Regions from separate parts of the Pseudarthrobacter sp. B4EP4b genome, predicted to be linked through region 1. Evidence: predicted binding sites of a transcription regulator. Region 1 holds the regulator's gene; each other region holds the start of a gene.

Region 1 (4,308 bases):
TTCTTCGGCGGCGGCACTCCCACGCTGCTGCCCGCCGCAGACCTGGCCCTGATCCTCCGCCGGGCCATCGACCAGTGGGGCATCGAAGACGGCGCCGAGGTCACCACGGAGGCCAATCCGGACTCGGTAACGCCCGAATCCCTCGCGGTCCTGAAAGAGGCAGGGTTCACCAGGGTCTCCTTCGGCATGCAGTCCGCCGTCCCGCACGTCCTGAAAGTCCTGGACCGGACGCACACCCCAAGCCGCGTTCCACAGGTGGTGCAATGGGCACGCGAAGCGGGACTGGCAGTGAGCCTGGACCTGATTTACGGGACGCCGGGGGAGTCGCTCGCTGACTGGCGCCACTCCCTGGAAACCGCGCTGTCCTACGAGCCCGACCACATCAGCGCCTACGCGCTGATCGTTGAGGACGGGACCAAGCTTGCGGCCCAGATCCGCCGTGGCGAAGTTGCCGGTATTGACGACGATGATCACGCCGACAAGTATGAGCTGGCCGATCAGCTGATCACCGAAGCCGGCCTGGGCTGGTATGAAGTCAGCAACTGGGCCCGCACGCCGGAGCAGGCCTGCCGCCACAACCTCGCCTATTGGCGCGGGGATGACTGGTGGGGGATCGGGCCGGGTGCACACTCCCACGTGGGCGGCGTCCGCTGGTGGAACGTCAAACACCCCACGGCCTATGCAGGCCGCCTGGCCCAGGGCCTCTCGCCTGCCGCCGGCCGGGAAACCCTGGACCTGGAAACCCGGAACGTGGAGCGGGTGATGCTTGAGGCGCGGCTGCAGTCAGGGCTGGCTGTCTCCACCCTCGGTGCCGACGGCAGGCACGAAGTGGCCGGCCTGATCGCGGACGGCCTGGTGGAGCCGGCGGCAGCCTTCCGGGGCCGGCTGGTCCTCACTCTCAAGGGCAGGCTCCTGGCCGATGCGGTGGTGCGCCGGGTCCTCCCGGACTAGATCCGCCAACACCAACGCGGGGTCACTCGCTGCCCAACAACGCCTGGTTATTGGGCAGGGAGTGACCCCGTGTTGCTGGAACGCTACTTGATCCAGCGGAGGTTGTACTGGTAGCGGTGCGGTTGGCCACGGTTCACGTGGATTCCGGCCGCCACCGAGAAGCACGTCAGGGCAATCCAGATCAAGGTTGCGATGACGGCGAAGATGTTGCCCACGACCGGCACAAACACCAGGATGTTGGCGAGCACGGCGGCGATGGTTGGGGGCAGGCTGAAGTTCAGCGCCTCCTTGGACTCCTGCGCGGTGAAGGGCCCCCGGTCACGGAAGATCAGGTAGATCAGGAGTGCAGGGACGCAGCCCAGGATCCCGCCGAAATGCGAGAGCGTAGCCCACTGCCTGTCTTCGCTGGCCGTCAGGGGCAGCGCATTCGCGGGGACGCCATGGTACTCCGAACGGCCCTCGCCGCCCTGGCTGTCCCTGTGATCTTGTGCGTTTTCTGCCACAGTCTGTTCCTTCGAAAGTGCAATGGTGCTGGGTAAGAATGCCAATATCTGCTGAGGCACTGCCAGAAGCAGACACCGCAGTACCAAGAATACTTGGTGAAGCCGCCCGCTCCGACGTCCTGCCGCTGGATCCTGTCAGTTCAGGGGACAGTGAGGAAGTCAATTACTTCCTCCACCCTGCCCAGCAGCGACGCTTCCAGGTCCGCGTAGGTGCGCACTGCGCCCAGCAGTTTCTGCCAGCCCAGCCCGGTGTCCTCCTTGGTGGCGTGCGGCCACCCGAACGCCTTGAGGATGCCGGTCTTCCAGTCCTGCCCGCGCGGCACTTCGGGCCACTTTTCAATGCCCAGGACGGACGGGCGGATCGCCTGCCAGACGTCGACATAGGGGTGGCCAACGATCAGCACGTTGCCGGCGGCTCCGGGGGAGGCCATGACCGCATCCGCGATCCGTGACTCCTTCGAATCGGGCACCAAATGGTCCACGAGCACGCCCAGGCGCCGCCCGGGACCGGGCCTGAAACCGGCAACCGCCGCCGCCAGGTCATCAATGCCGTGCAGGGGTTCGACGACGATGCCCTCCACCCGGAGGTCATCGCCCCATACTTTCTCCACCAGTTCGGCGTCGTGCTTTCCTTCCACCCAGATGCGGCTCGCCTTGGCCACCTGTGCCCGTTGGCCCGCCACCCGCACCGAACCGGATGCTGTCCGGCCGCCGGCCGGGCCCCCGGCCTGGGTTTGCTTGGGTACCGGTGGCATCAGCCGGATGGGCTGGCCTTCCAGGAGGAAACCGAAACCCAGCCGGAAGGACCTGGACTTGCCCCGGCGGTCCTCCAGGGCCACCACGTGCATGCCGCCTGATTTTTCCACCCGCGTCACTGCGCCTACCCAGCCGGACTGGACCTCCTCCAGTACCATGCCGCGCTCCACCGGCACTTCGGGCAGTTGCGTTCGTGCAGGTGCCGTCAGGTCCTGGGCTCCCCAGTTCTGGTATTGCATGGATGAACTCCGCTTCGTGCTGGATCCGGGCCCGGAATTTCGCCCGGAGCGGTACCAATGCTAACAACGGGGCGAGTCATAATAGACTGTTAGCACTTAGGCATGTCGAGTGCTAACCCCTGTGAGGTACGGTGCGGGCGGAACGGCTGCCCTGATCCCTGGATGGAGGTGGAGTGTGAGCGAACCGCGCAAGCTTGAAGTACTGCGGGCCATCGTGGAGGACTATGTCCACTCGCGCGAGCCCGTCGGGTCCAAGGCCCTGGTGGAACGGCACCATCTTGGTGTCTCCAGCGCCACCATTCGCAATGATATGGCCGCACTTGAGGACGAAGGGCTGATCACAGCCCCGCACACAAGCGCAGGCCGCATTCCCACGGACAAGGGCTACCGGCTCTTTGTGGACCAGATTTCTGCGGTCAAGCCGCTGTCCCAGGCCGAACGCCGGGCCATTCAGTCCCTGCTGGAAGGGGCAGACGACCTCGACGACGTCCTGGAGCGCACCGTCCGGCTGCTGTCCCAGCTGACCAACCAGGTGGCAGTGGTCCAGTATCCGCACCTCAACCGAGCCCTGGTCCGGCATATCGAATTCGTCCTCCTGGCACCGCGGAAGGTGCTGGTGGTGCTGATCGCCAACAGCGGCAAGGTGGAGCAGCGGGTCATCGACGTCGGGCAGGACCTTGGCGACGACGTCCTCGGTACTTTACGCACGCATTTCCTGGCATCCCTTGGCGGGACTGCCCTGAGCCAGCTGACGCAGTCGCTGCCCGCAGTGGTGTCCGGCGTCGCCCCCGCACAGCGGCAGGCAGCCCAGGCATTGGCGCACGGGCTGGAAGCCCTGGCGCACAGCAGCCGGGAGGACCGCATGGTGATGGCCGGGACAGCCAACCTTGCCCGTTCCAACGTGGATTTTCCGCTCAGCATCGGCCCCGTGCTGGAGGCGCTGGAGGAACAGGTGGTGATGCTGCGGCTCCTGAGCGAGATGGCACAGGACCACCGTGGGGTGGCCGTCAGCATCGGCCGCGAGAACCCGTACGACGGCCTGGCGGAGGCATCGGTGGTGGCCACCGGGTACGGGCCGGACAGTGTCGCGAAGATTGGCATCCTGGGCCCCACGAGGATGGACTACCCCACCACCATGGCCGCGGTCAGGGCCGTCGCCCGGTACCTGTCACGGATTTTAGGTCCCTGACCCGAACCGTCCGGCGGCCAGGCACGAACAGTAGCGCCCGCAGTACAACTGCAGGCAAAACAACAAGGAAGAGATACGAACTTTGAGCAGCCACTACGAAGTCCTTGGAGTCTCACCGGATGCAACCGGGGAAGAGATCAAGAAGGCCTACCGCAAGCTGGCCCGCACCCTTCACCCGGACGTTAACCCCGGCGAAGATGTGGCAGACCGCTTTAAGGCCGTGACCCACGCCTACGAAGTTCTCTCCGATCCCCAGAAGCGCCGGGTGTACGACACCACCGGCAACGAGAACGGCACGGACAACGGGTTCGGCGGGGGAGCCTACGCCGGCCAGGGCTTCGCCTTCCAGGACATCTTCGATACGTTCTTTGGCGCCGGCGGTTCCTCCGGGCCCGCATCCCGTGTCCGGCGCGGCCAGGACGCCCTCATCAGCGTCCGGATCGAACTTCGCGACGCCGTTTTCGGCGTCAACAGGAAGCTCGAAGTGGATACGGCAGTGGTGTGCCCAACGTGCGAAGGCTCGTGCTGCCGCCCCGGCACCCACCCGGAGCGCTGCGACATCTGCGGCGGCAGCGGCCAGGTCCAGCGGGCGGTCCGGTCCATCCTGGGCCAGGTCATGACCGCTGCCCCGTGCGGCACCTGCGAAGGCTTCGGCACCGTCATCAAGGAC
Region 2 (4,308 bases), on a different contig from region 1:
GTGGAGCTGCTCCTGGTCCGCCACGGTGAGAGCGAAGGAAACGTGGCAGCCACGGACGCGCGGCTGGCCGGGGCCGAGGTTATCGAGGTGCCGGCCCGGGACGCGGACGTGAACCTGTCCGGGACCGGCCAGGAGCAGGCCAAAGCCCTGGGCGCGGCGCTGGCCCGGATCGCCGAGGACAGCCGGCCCGATGCGGTGGTCTCCTCCCCTTACGCCCGGGCGCGGCAGACCGCCGAGATCGCGGTGGAAGCCGCCGGCTGGCCGGTGAAGGTCAGCACCGATGAGCGGTTGCGGGACCGGGAACTGGGCATCCTGGACCGGCTGACGCGGCTGGGGGTGGAGAAGCGTTTCCCGGAGGAGGCCGAACGCCGGGAGTGGCTGGGCAAGCTGTACTACCGGCCGCCGGGCGGGGAGTCCTGGGCCGACGTTGCCCTGCGGCTGCGCTCCGTCCTGGACGAGCTGAACAACCTCAGCACCGGGCACCGGGTCATGCTGGTCTGCCACGACGCCGTGATACTGCTCTTCCGGTACGTCCTGGAGGGAATGAACGAGGAGGAAATCCTGGATCTGGCGGCCAGCACCTCGGTCCTCAATGCCTCCCTCACCCGGTATGTGCGTCCGTCCGGCGAAGGGCCCTGGACGTTGGAGAGCTTCAACGTGGCGGACCACCTGACGGAGCAGGGTGTCAAGGTCACCGAGCACGCCGGAGATGTCAGTGTCCACCCGAAGTGAGGCCAACTCCCCTACCCTGGTGACGCCGTCGCTTCTGCGCGAGTGGCCGCTGCCGGCACCGGGCGAGGACAAGTATTCACGCGGTTCCGTCCTGGTGATCGGCGGAGCGCGGGCCACACCGGGTGCGGCACTGCTGGCCGGTACTGCTGCACTCCGGGCCGGCGCGGGGAAGCTGAGCCTCGCCGTTGCAGAGTCGGTGGCCGTGCAGGTGGCTGTGGCGCTGCCCGAATGCGGAGCGATAGGCCTTCCCGAAACTGCTGAGGGGTCGCTGACAGGGGAAGGGCTGGACCGGATCTCCACCTACCTCGACCGTGCCGACGCCATCCTGGTGGGCCCGGGCCTCGACGACCCGGATCTTGCCGAGGAGCTTTTGCGGGGCCTGCTGGAGCGGGAGACCGGAACCGGCGGCTCCGACCGGGGCGGCTCCGGCTCAGGTGATTCAGGCTCTGGTGGGAAGACCGCGGACGGAGGTCCCGCCGTCGTCCTTGACGCCTTTGCCTTGGGCGGCCTGCTGAAACTGGCCGACCAGCTGGAACCGTGGAAGGGGCGGCTGATCCTCACACCGAATCCCAAGGAGGCGGCGGTCCTGCTGGAGCGGGAGGTGGATGACCTCGCGGCTGACGTGGCGGCGATAGCGGACAAATTCCAGGCGGTGGTGAGCTGCCAGGGCTTCATAGCCCGGCCGTCGGACGGTGGGGCTGGCGAGGAAGCTGAGCTGTGGCAGATGACCACGGGCTATGGCGGACTGGGAACATCCGGAAGCGGCGATGTTCTGGCCGGGGCGATTGCGGGACTGCGCGCACGCGGAACAACCAGTGCACAGGCTGCCTGCTGGGGGACGCATCTCCACGCTGCCGCAGCGGACCGGCTCGCCAGCAGGATGGGGCCCCTCGGATTCCTCGCCCGCGAACTGGCCGACGAACTGCCCGCCCTGATGCTGGAGCTGAACACCTAAGCCACTAAAGCAACGCGGGATCACTTCCGGCCCAATGTTTCCGTTTTATTGGGCCGGATCTGACCCCGCGTTGCAGGAAAAAGAAGCCCCGGCATGGGATGACCCCCGGCTGAAGCCGGGGGCCACCGTATCGGGAGGTTCAGGCGTAGGCTGCCGATGCGCTTTAAGCGCTGTGGCGTGCATACTAGCGATCCGCCCAAGAGGCAGTCAGCAATTATCGAATACCCGACGTCCCGATCCTGTTGAAACTAGGCGGCAATTTCCTGCTTTGCCCCCTTCGTCTCAATTTCGATCTTGCGCGGCTTGGCCTTCTCGGCGACAGGAATCCGCAGCGTCAGGACACCGGCGTCGTAGCTTGCCTTGACGTTATCGGTATCCAGGGTATCCCCGAGGATCAGCTGGCGGCTGAACACGCCGCGCGGCCGCTCGGAGGCGATCAACTCGGTGTCCTTGCCGGCCGGTTCCGGACGCTCGGCCCGCACCGTCAGGACATTCCGCTCCACATCCAGATTCACCGAATCCACTGCAACACCGGGCAGATCAAAGGCGACGACGAATTCCTGGCCCTCACGCCAAGCGTCCATCGGCATCGCTGCCGGACGCGCTGCCGTGCCGAGGACCTGCTGGGCCAGCCTGTCCAGCTCGCGGAACGGATCGGTTCGCATCAACATGGCTTCCCTCCTCGTAAGAGACGGTCCAACAATTGGTTTGGGGTATCAGCCGATCTGTAGTGGCTGATATAGATTTTTTACCACTGGTCCAGTAGGTCTGCAAGCGGTTTTGGGAAGAATTTTCTCGTTTTTGCGAGGTCCGTCCAGGCGCGGCGAAGGGGCCTCCCGCTCTGTGCAGAAGGCCCCGTCTCTCAGGTGTTTTGGCTGGTCAGCTACGAGTGGGATCCGGGCGCAGCGGCGTGGGCCCGGGATCCGGCACGGGCAGCGGCCCGGGAGGTTCCGGCGTCGGGAAAGGATTGGGCGGCTGTGGGCCGGGATGGCCGGGCTGGGTGGGATCAGGCTGGTCCGGGCCTGGTTCCGGCGGGAACGGTTCGGGCTCGTGCACTGGCGGGATGGTCATATGCTTCCCCTCTCACGCTGGGCGGATGTGCCTTAGCGTGAACAGGATACGCCTGCGGCCGGAACCCCACTAGGCCACCGTTTCCCCGACGCCCTATCACTTTTGGTCCCCAAGACGGCCGCTTGGGACCAAAAGTGATAGGGCATCGCCTGGATTTCTGCGGGAGGTGATGGGGCGTTATCGTCCGGTAGCGAACGGCCGGTTCATTGTCGGGGCGGGTCTATATATTGAAACCATGACCCAGACTCCGCTGCAGGATTCCGCCAGCACCACCGCCACGCCCGCTCCCCCGGCTGCCAAGAAGGTTCCCACCGAACGCAAGCACCACGGGGACACCTTTGTGGACAACTACGAGTGGCTGCGGGACAAGGAATCCGCCGAGGTCGTGGAGCACCTGAAGGCGGAGAACGCCTACCAGGAAGCGGTCACCGCGCACCAGGAGCCGCTGCGCGAGGCCATCTTCCAGGAGATCAAGGGCCGCACGCAGGAGACGGACCTGTCGGTCCCGCACCGCAAGGACGGCTGGTGGTACTTCAGCCGATCGGTGGAAGGCAAGGAGTACGGCATCCAATGCCGGGTCAAGGCGGAAGACACCGGCAATCCCGTACAGGACTGGACGCCGCCCCGGGTGGAGCCCGGCGTGGACATCCCTGGCGAGGAAGTCCTGCTGGACGGCAACGTCGAAGCGGAGGGCAAGCCCTTCTTCTCCGTGGGCGGCACCGCTGTGACGGTGGACGGAACCCTGTACGCCTATGCCGTGGACAACAGCGGCGACGAACGCTTCACCCTGCGCATCAAGGACCTTCGCACCGGCGAACTCCTGCCGGACGTCATCGAGAACATCTTCTACGGCGTCTCCTTCTCCCCTGACGGCACCCGCATCTTCTACACCGTGGTGGACGCGTCCTGGCGCCCCTACCAGGTCAAGGCGCACACCCTGGGCACGCCGGTTGAGGAAGACGCAGTGATCTACCAGGAGGACGACGCCGCCATGTGGCTGGGCTTCGAGCTCTCCGCGGACCGTCGCTACCTGGTGCTTGGCATCGGCTGCTCAGAGTACAGCGAGACCCGCTTGCTCCGCTTCGACGACCCCGCCCAGGAACTCACCACCGTGATTTCCCGCAACGAGCGGGTCCTGTACGAAGCCGAACCGTTCCTGCTGCCCGGGCCGGACGGTGAAAAAACGGAAAAGATCCTGCTGACCCACAACCGCAGTGCCGTTAACTCCATGGTCTCCCTCGCGGACCCGGCCGAGCTGGGGAAGCCGCTGGCCGAACAGCAGTGGGCCACAGTCGTCGAACATTCCGACGACGTCCGCGTCAACGGCGCGGGCGTCACCTCCACCCACCTCGTGGTGTCCATCCGCAAGGACACCATCGAGCGCGTCCAGGTGATCGGCCTGGCCGGCCTGGGCACCGCCGCACAGGAGCCGCCGGTGGAGCCTGCGTTCGACGAAGAGCTGTACACGGCGGGAGTGGGCGGATCGGACTATGAAGCCCCGGTGATCCGGCTGGGCTACACGTCCTACTTCACGCCGTCGCGCGTTTACG
Region 3 (4,308 bases), on a different contig from region 1:
GCGGGCACGGACTTCTGTCCACTCTTTTTTGTCCCGGTACCTGATGGGCCGCAGGACCAGGTCGCCGCACTCCAGGGTGACGGGCCAGATGGGGCCGGCGCGCATTGTGCTACTTGGAGAGACCGGCGGTGAAGCCCGGCAGCCATTCCCGCAGGCCGGGGCCAAGGTCGTCGCTGTCAATGGCCAGCTGGACACAGGCCTTCAGGTAGCTCAGTTTGTCACCGGTGTCGTAGCGGCGTCCCCTGAAGATCACACCGTAGACACCCTGCCCGTCGCCCTCTCCGGACGCGAGTTCCTGCAGGGCATCGGTGAGCTGGATTTCGCCGCCGCGGCCAGGACCGGTACGTTCCAGCACATCAAAGACGGCAGGGTGGAGCACGTAGCGGCCAATGATGGCCAGGTTGGACGGAGCTTCCCCGGCGGCAGGCTTTTCCACCAGCCTGTTGATGCGGACATAGCCCTCGCCGTCGATCTCCTCGATGTCCGCGCAGCCGTAGGCGCTGATCTGTGAGGGTTCCACCTCAATGAGGGCCACGACGGAGCCGCCCGTTTTGGCCTGGACGTCGATCATGGTGCTGAGCAGTTCGTCGCGGGCATCAATGAGGTCATCGCCCAGGAGGACTGCGAAGGCTTCATTGCCCACGTGCTGCTTGGCGCGGAGGACAGCATGGCCCAGTCCGTGGGGGTCGCCCTGGCGGACATAGTGGATATCGCCGAGATTGCTCGCGGCCTGTACGGAGGCCAGTTTTTCGGCGTCGCCTTTGCCCTCGAGCGTGGATTCCAGCGATGGAACGCGATCAAAGTGGTCTTCCAGGGCACGCTTGTTCCGTCCGGTGATCATCAGGACATCGTTGAGTCCCACGTGAACGGCTTCTTCAACTACATACTGGATGGCCGGCTTGTCCACGACGGGAAGCATTTCCTTGGGCATGGCCTTGGTGGCAGGCAGGAACCTTGTGCCGAGTCCGGCTGCGGGTATAACGGCTTTGCGAACTCTGGGGTTACTGGTACTCACCCGACTAATCTAACGTCAGCGTCAAGCAATCAATAATTATTGAAGGGCCGCCGGTTGTGCGGCCGCGGCGAAATCCGCCGCAGCGGCGAGTGATGGAGGAATGCACGTGTTGGAGGACGCCAAGGCTGTCAAGAACAGAATCCGCACGGCACACCGCCAAAGGCGGGCTACGCTGACCCCGCAGCAGATTGAGGCGGCAGGCGCTGCCCTGGCACGCCACGGCGCCGCCTGGGCCGACTCATTGACCGGTGGTGCCCGGGCAACGGTCTGCGTCTACTTCGGCGTGGGCGTGGAGCCCCCAACGCTTCCGCTGATCACCGCGCTTTACAACAACGGTCACAGCGTCCTGCTCCCGGTTTGCGAGCCGGGACGGGAACTGGCCTGGGTCTTCTGGGACCCTGCCGCGGGCTTGGAGCAGAGCCGGTTCGCCCCGATCCTTGAGCCCAAGGGTGAGCGGCACGGGCCGGACGTGGCGGGAACGGCTGCCGCGCTCTTTATCCCGGCGACGGCCGTGGACGCAGCGGGCAACAGGATCGGCCAAGGCGGCGGCTACTACGACAAGTTCCTGGGCCATCTGGCCACCGCCGGGAAGAATATTCCCCTGGCGGCCGTTGTGTACGACGAGGAACTGCTTCCCGCGGGGCAGATTCCGGAGGAGGAGTTCGACCGTCCGGTCCCGGCCATTCTGTCGCCATCAGGAATCCGGGTTCTTCACGGCCACGGCTGAATCCAACTCCCCTGGTTCTGCGGGGATGATAGAATTAGCACTCAGGCCCTGCGACTGCTAACGGACGGACCATCCGGCCGGGCAGCACGGGACCTCTCGTTTTGCCCAAGAGGAGGAGCACCAGTGCCAACGTATGCGTACGCCTGCAAGGATTGCGGCCATGCCTTCGACATCGTCCAGTCGTTTTCGGACAGCACTCTGACCTCGTGCCCCGAGTGCCAGGGGACGCTGCGCAAAAAGTTCAACAGCGTAGGTGTCGTTTTCAAGGGATCCGGTTTCTACCGCACCGACTCCCGCGACGCCAAGGGCAGCACGGTCTCTGCCGCCGCTCCGGCCTCTTCAGCGCCGGCTCCGGCTGCGGCACCTGCAGCGTCCGCTCCGGCTGCCGCGGCCAGCTAAGGCCAGCTGAACAGCACCGTTCGACGCCGGCCGGCCGGTTTGTCCACATAGGGCGCCTTGCGCCTGTCGCGGGCAGTCCGGCCGGCTTTAGCGTTGGCGCATGCCTGCAAACCTTTTTCGTTCCGGCGGGGCCGCTTCCCGCTATCAGCGTGGCACCGGCAGTTCCCGCGGCTCCGACCGGCGGCCCGCTGCTCTGCGTCTCGGCGGCTGGCTGAGCCGGAACCGCCGGCTGGCCATCGCCCTGCTGTTGTGCGCAGCTGCCGCGATCAGCGTCCATCAACTCACCCCCGCACCCGTTCACACCGTCACAGGACTTGCCGCCGCGAGGGACCTCCCCGCCGGCGCGGCACTGGCGCCGGCCGACCTGGCGCAGGTGCAAGTCCCGCCGGACATGATGGCTGCGGGTTTCCTGGACCAGGACAATGAACTGGCCGGCAAACAGCTGGCAGCTCCGCTCCGCAAAGGCCAGCTGCTGACAGACGCCCAGCTGCTCGGTCCCGGGCTGCTCGCCGGAACACCCCCGGGTTCAGCCGCCGTGCCCCTTCGAATGGCGGACCCGTCCTCCATCCAGCTCGTCTCGCCCGGGCAGCTGGTCAACGTGGTGCTGACAGCTGCCGACGGCTTCGACCAGCAGGCGCCGTCAGAAGTTCTGGCAACGGCTGTTCCCGTCCTTTGGACGTCCGGCAAGGGTGGCCAGAGCGGGCAGTGGCTGGGCACGTCCGAAACGGACGGCCTGATTGTTGTGGCAGCAAGTGCCGAGCAGGCGGCGCGGCTGGCCGGCGCCTCAACTCAGGGCAAACTCTTCTTTGTCCTGGTGGGACCGTAACGAAAGCTGCACCGGCCCAGGGAGTTCCAACCAGTGCCGCGAAAGGCAGCGGGAGCGCGACGTAAAGCGGTGCTGCGAAGGAAAGCGGGCCGCCGCGGACGCCCGGCTCTCAGCCCCAGTGCGGGGGCTTCTGTTCCTTCAGCCAGGCATCGTGGTCCTCGTCCGCGTCGCCCCAGCGCCTGGGGTCATCTTCGGCAGCCTTCGTGGGCAGGACGCCGCCGCCGGTCTGGTCTTTGCCCTTCCCCCGGCTCCGTACCTGGCCCTGATCCTGGCTTTGGTCCTGGTCCTGGCCTTGATCCTGGTTTTGGTCCTGGCCCTGGACGTCGCCGTCCCCCCGCGCAGCACCGGCCGCGAGGGATGGCTCCTGGGAAGGGTGATTGTTCTTGTCTTCGGTGGCCACGTGGACCGCCTCCTTGCTGTCCGGATGCTGTACCTGCAAGCGGCCCTGGTCCCTGCCGGGCACGTTCTGTTCCGCGCCGGCACTGCGCCGGGACCGCTGCTCCCCGGCCTGGATGCCGTTGAGCGCCTGGTCCACGTCGTCGTCGAGGAACCCAACTGACGTATCTCCCCTGCCCGGCAGGACCACCCGCTCAAGGCCCAGGTAGCCGGCGATGCGGTCTGCACAGGTGGACGGATCGGTGAACACCTCGATGGTCCACAGCGGCATGTAGCGCCACCCCAGCCGCTCCAGCAGCTGCGGCCGCAGCCGGCTCCGTTCCCGCACGCTCATGGTCCGGTATTGTTCGGTGCCGTCGGATTCGATCGCCACCGGCCATGGCAGGTCCGCGTCCTCCTGGCCCATGGTGCCCAACGGATCGGCCGCCGCCACCACGTCGATGGCACCGTCGTACTGGTGCCAGACGCGTGCTCCGCGTGCCCGCAGCCTGTCTCCGAGGTCAGCCACCAAAGGATCTGCCCCCAGGGCCTGTTCGCTGGCGGCCGCGCGCGACGCGGGAGTTCCGAGGTCCGTGTTGCCTGAAATTTCGCGGTCCAGCAACGAGTACAGATCCACCGCACCGTGCGTCAGCCGGGTGTGGTCCAGGTCCTCGGGCCGGAAGCAGGTGAGCACGTGCAGGGACCGGCGGGCACGGGTCATCGCCAGCGCGAACTTCTCCCGGCCCCCCTCGGCCGAGAGCGGACCGAAGTTGTGCAGCGCACGCCCGTGCGGGGTGCGGCCGAAGCCGGGAGAGAAGATGACGTGGTCGCGCACCAGGCCCTGGGCGCGTTCCAGGTCCACCACGCGGAAGGACTCAGGACCGGCGCCGAAGAAACTTGCCAGGCCGGGGTGGTTGGGCAGCTGCAGCCGGATGGACTCGCCGATCCTCGCGGCATGGCGGAGGC

The links. Region 1 encodes HrcA, which represses chaperone genes, less so after heat shock. Its sites were predicted from a motif close to TTNGCACTCGNNNNNNNCGAGTGCNAA; they were not measured.
Region 2: FNL14_RS10085 (Hsp20/alpha crystallin family protein) is a predicted target of HrcA. The motif match lies at 2,436-2,462, and genes of this name have one in related genera.
Region 3: FNL14_RS15180 (FmdB family zinc ribbon protein) is a predicted target of HrcA. The motif match lies at 1,777-1,803, and genes of this name have one in related genera.

What each region holds. Positions count from the first base shown of each region.
Region 1 is NZ_VHIJ01000023.1:53,262-57,569, reverse strand. It holds gene hemW (radical SAM family heme chaperone HemW) at 1-951, shown strand, start outside; gene FNL14_RS08670 (DUF4870 domain-containing protein) at 1,035-1,454, opposite strand; gene FNL14_RS08665 (DUF3097 domain-containing protein) at 1,595-2,449, opposite strand; gene hrcA (heat-inducible transcriptional repressor HrcA) at 2,625-3,638, shown strand; gene dnaJ (molecular chaperone DnaJ) at 3,721-4,308, shown strand, end outside.
Region 2 is NZ_VHIJ01000028.1:21,235-25,542, reverse strand. It holds gene FNL14_RS10095 (histidine phosphatase family protein) at 1-732, shown strand, start outside; gene FNL14_RS10090 (NAD(P)H-hydrate dehydratase) at 710-1,687, shown strand; gene FNL14_RS10085 (Hsp20/alpha crystallin family protein) at 1,936-2,358, opposite strand; gene FNL14_RS10075 (S9 family peptidase) at 2,994-4,308, shown strand, end outside.
Region 3 is NZ_VHIJ01000040.1:41,547-45,854, reverse strand. It holds gene FNL14_RS15195 (GNAT family N-acetyltransferase) at 1-105, opposite strand, end outside; gene galU (UTP--glucose-1-phosphate uridylyltransferase GalU) at 110-1,015, opposite strand; gene FNL14_RS15185 (5-formyltetrahydrofolate cyclo-ligase) at 1,116-1,742, shown strand; gene FNL14_RS15180 (FmdB family zinc ribbon protein) at 1,866-2,141, shown strand; gene cpaB (Flp pilus assembly protein CpaB) at 2,242-2,967, shown strand; gene FNL14_RS15170 (DUF4011 domain-containing protein) at 3,077-4,308, opposite strand, start outside.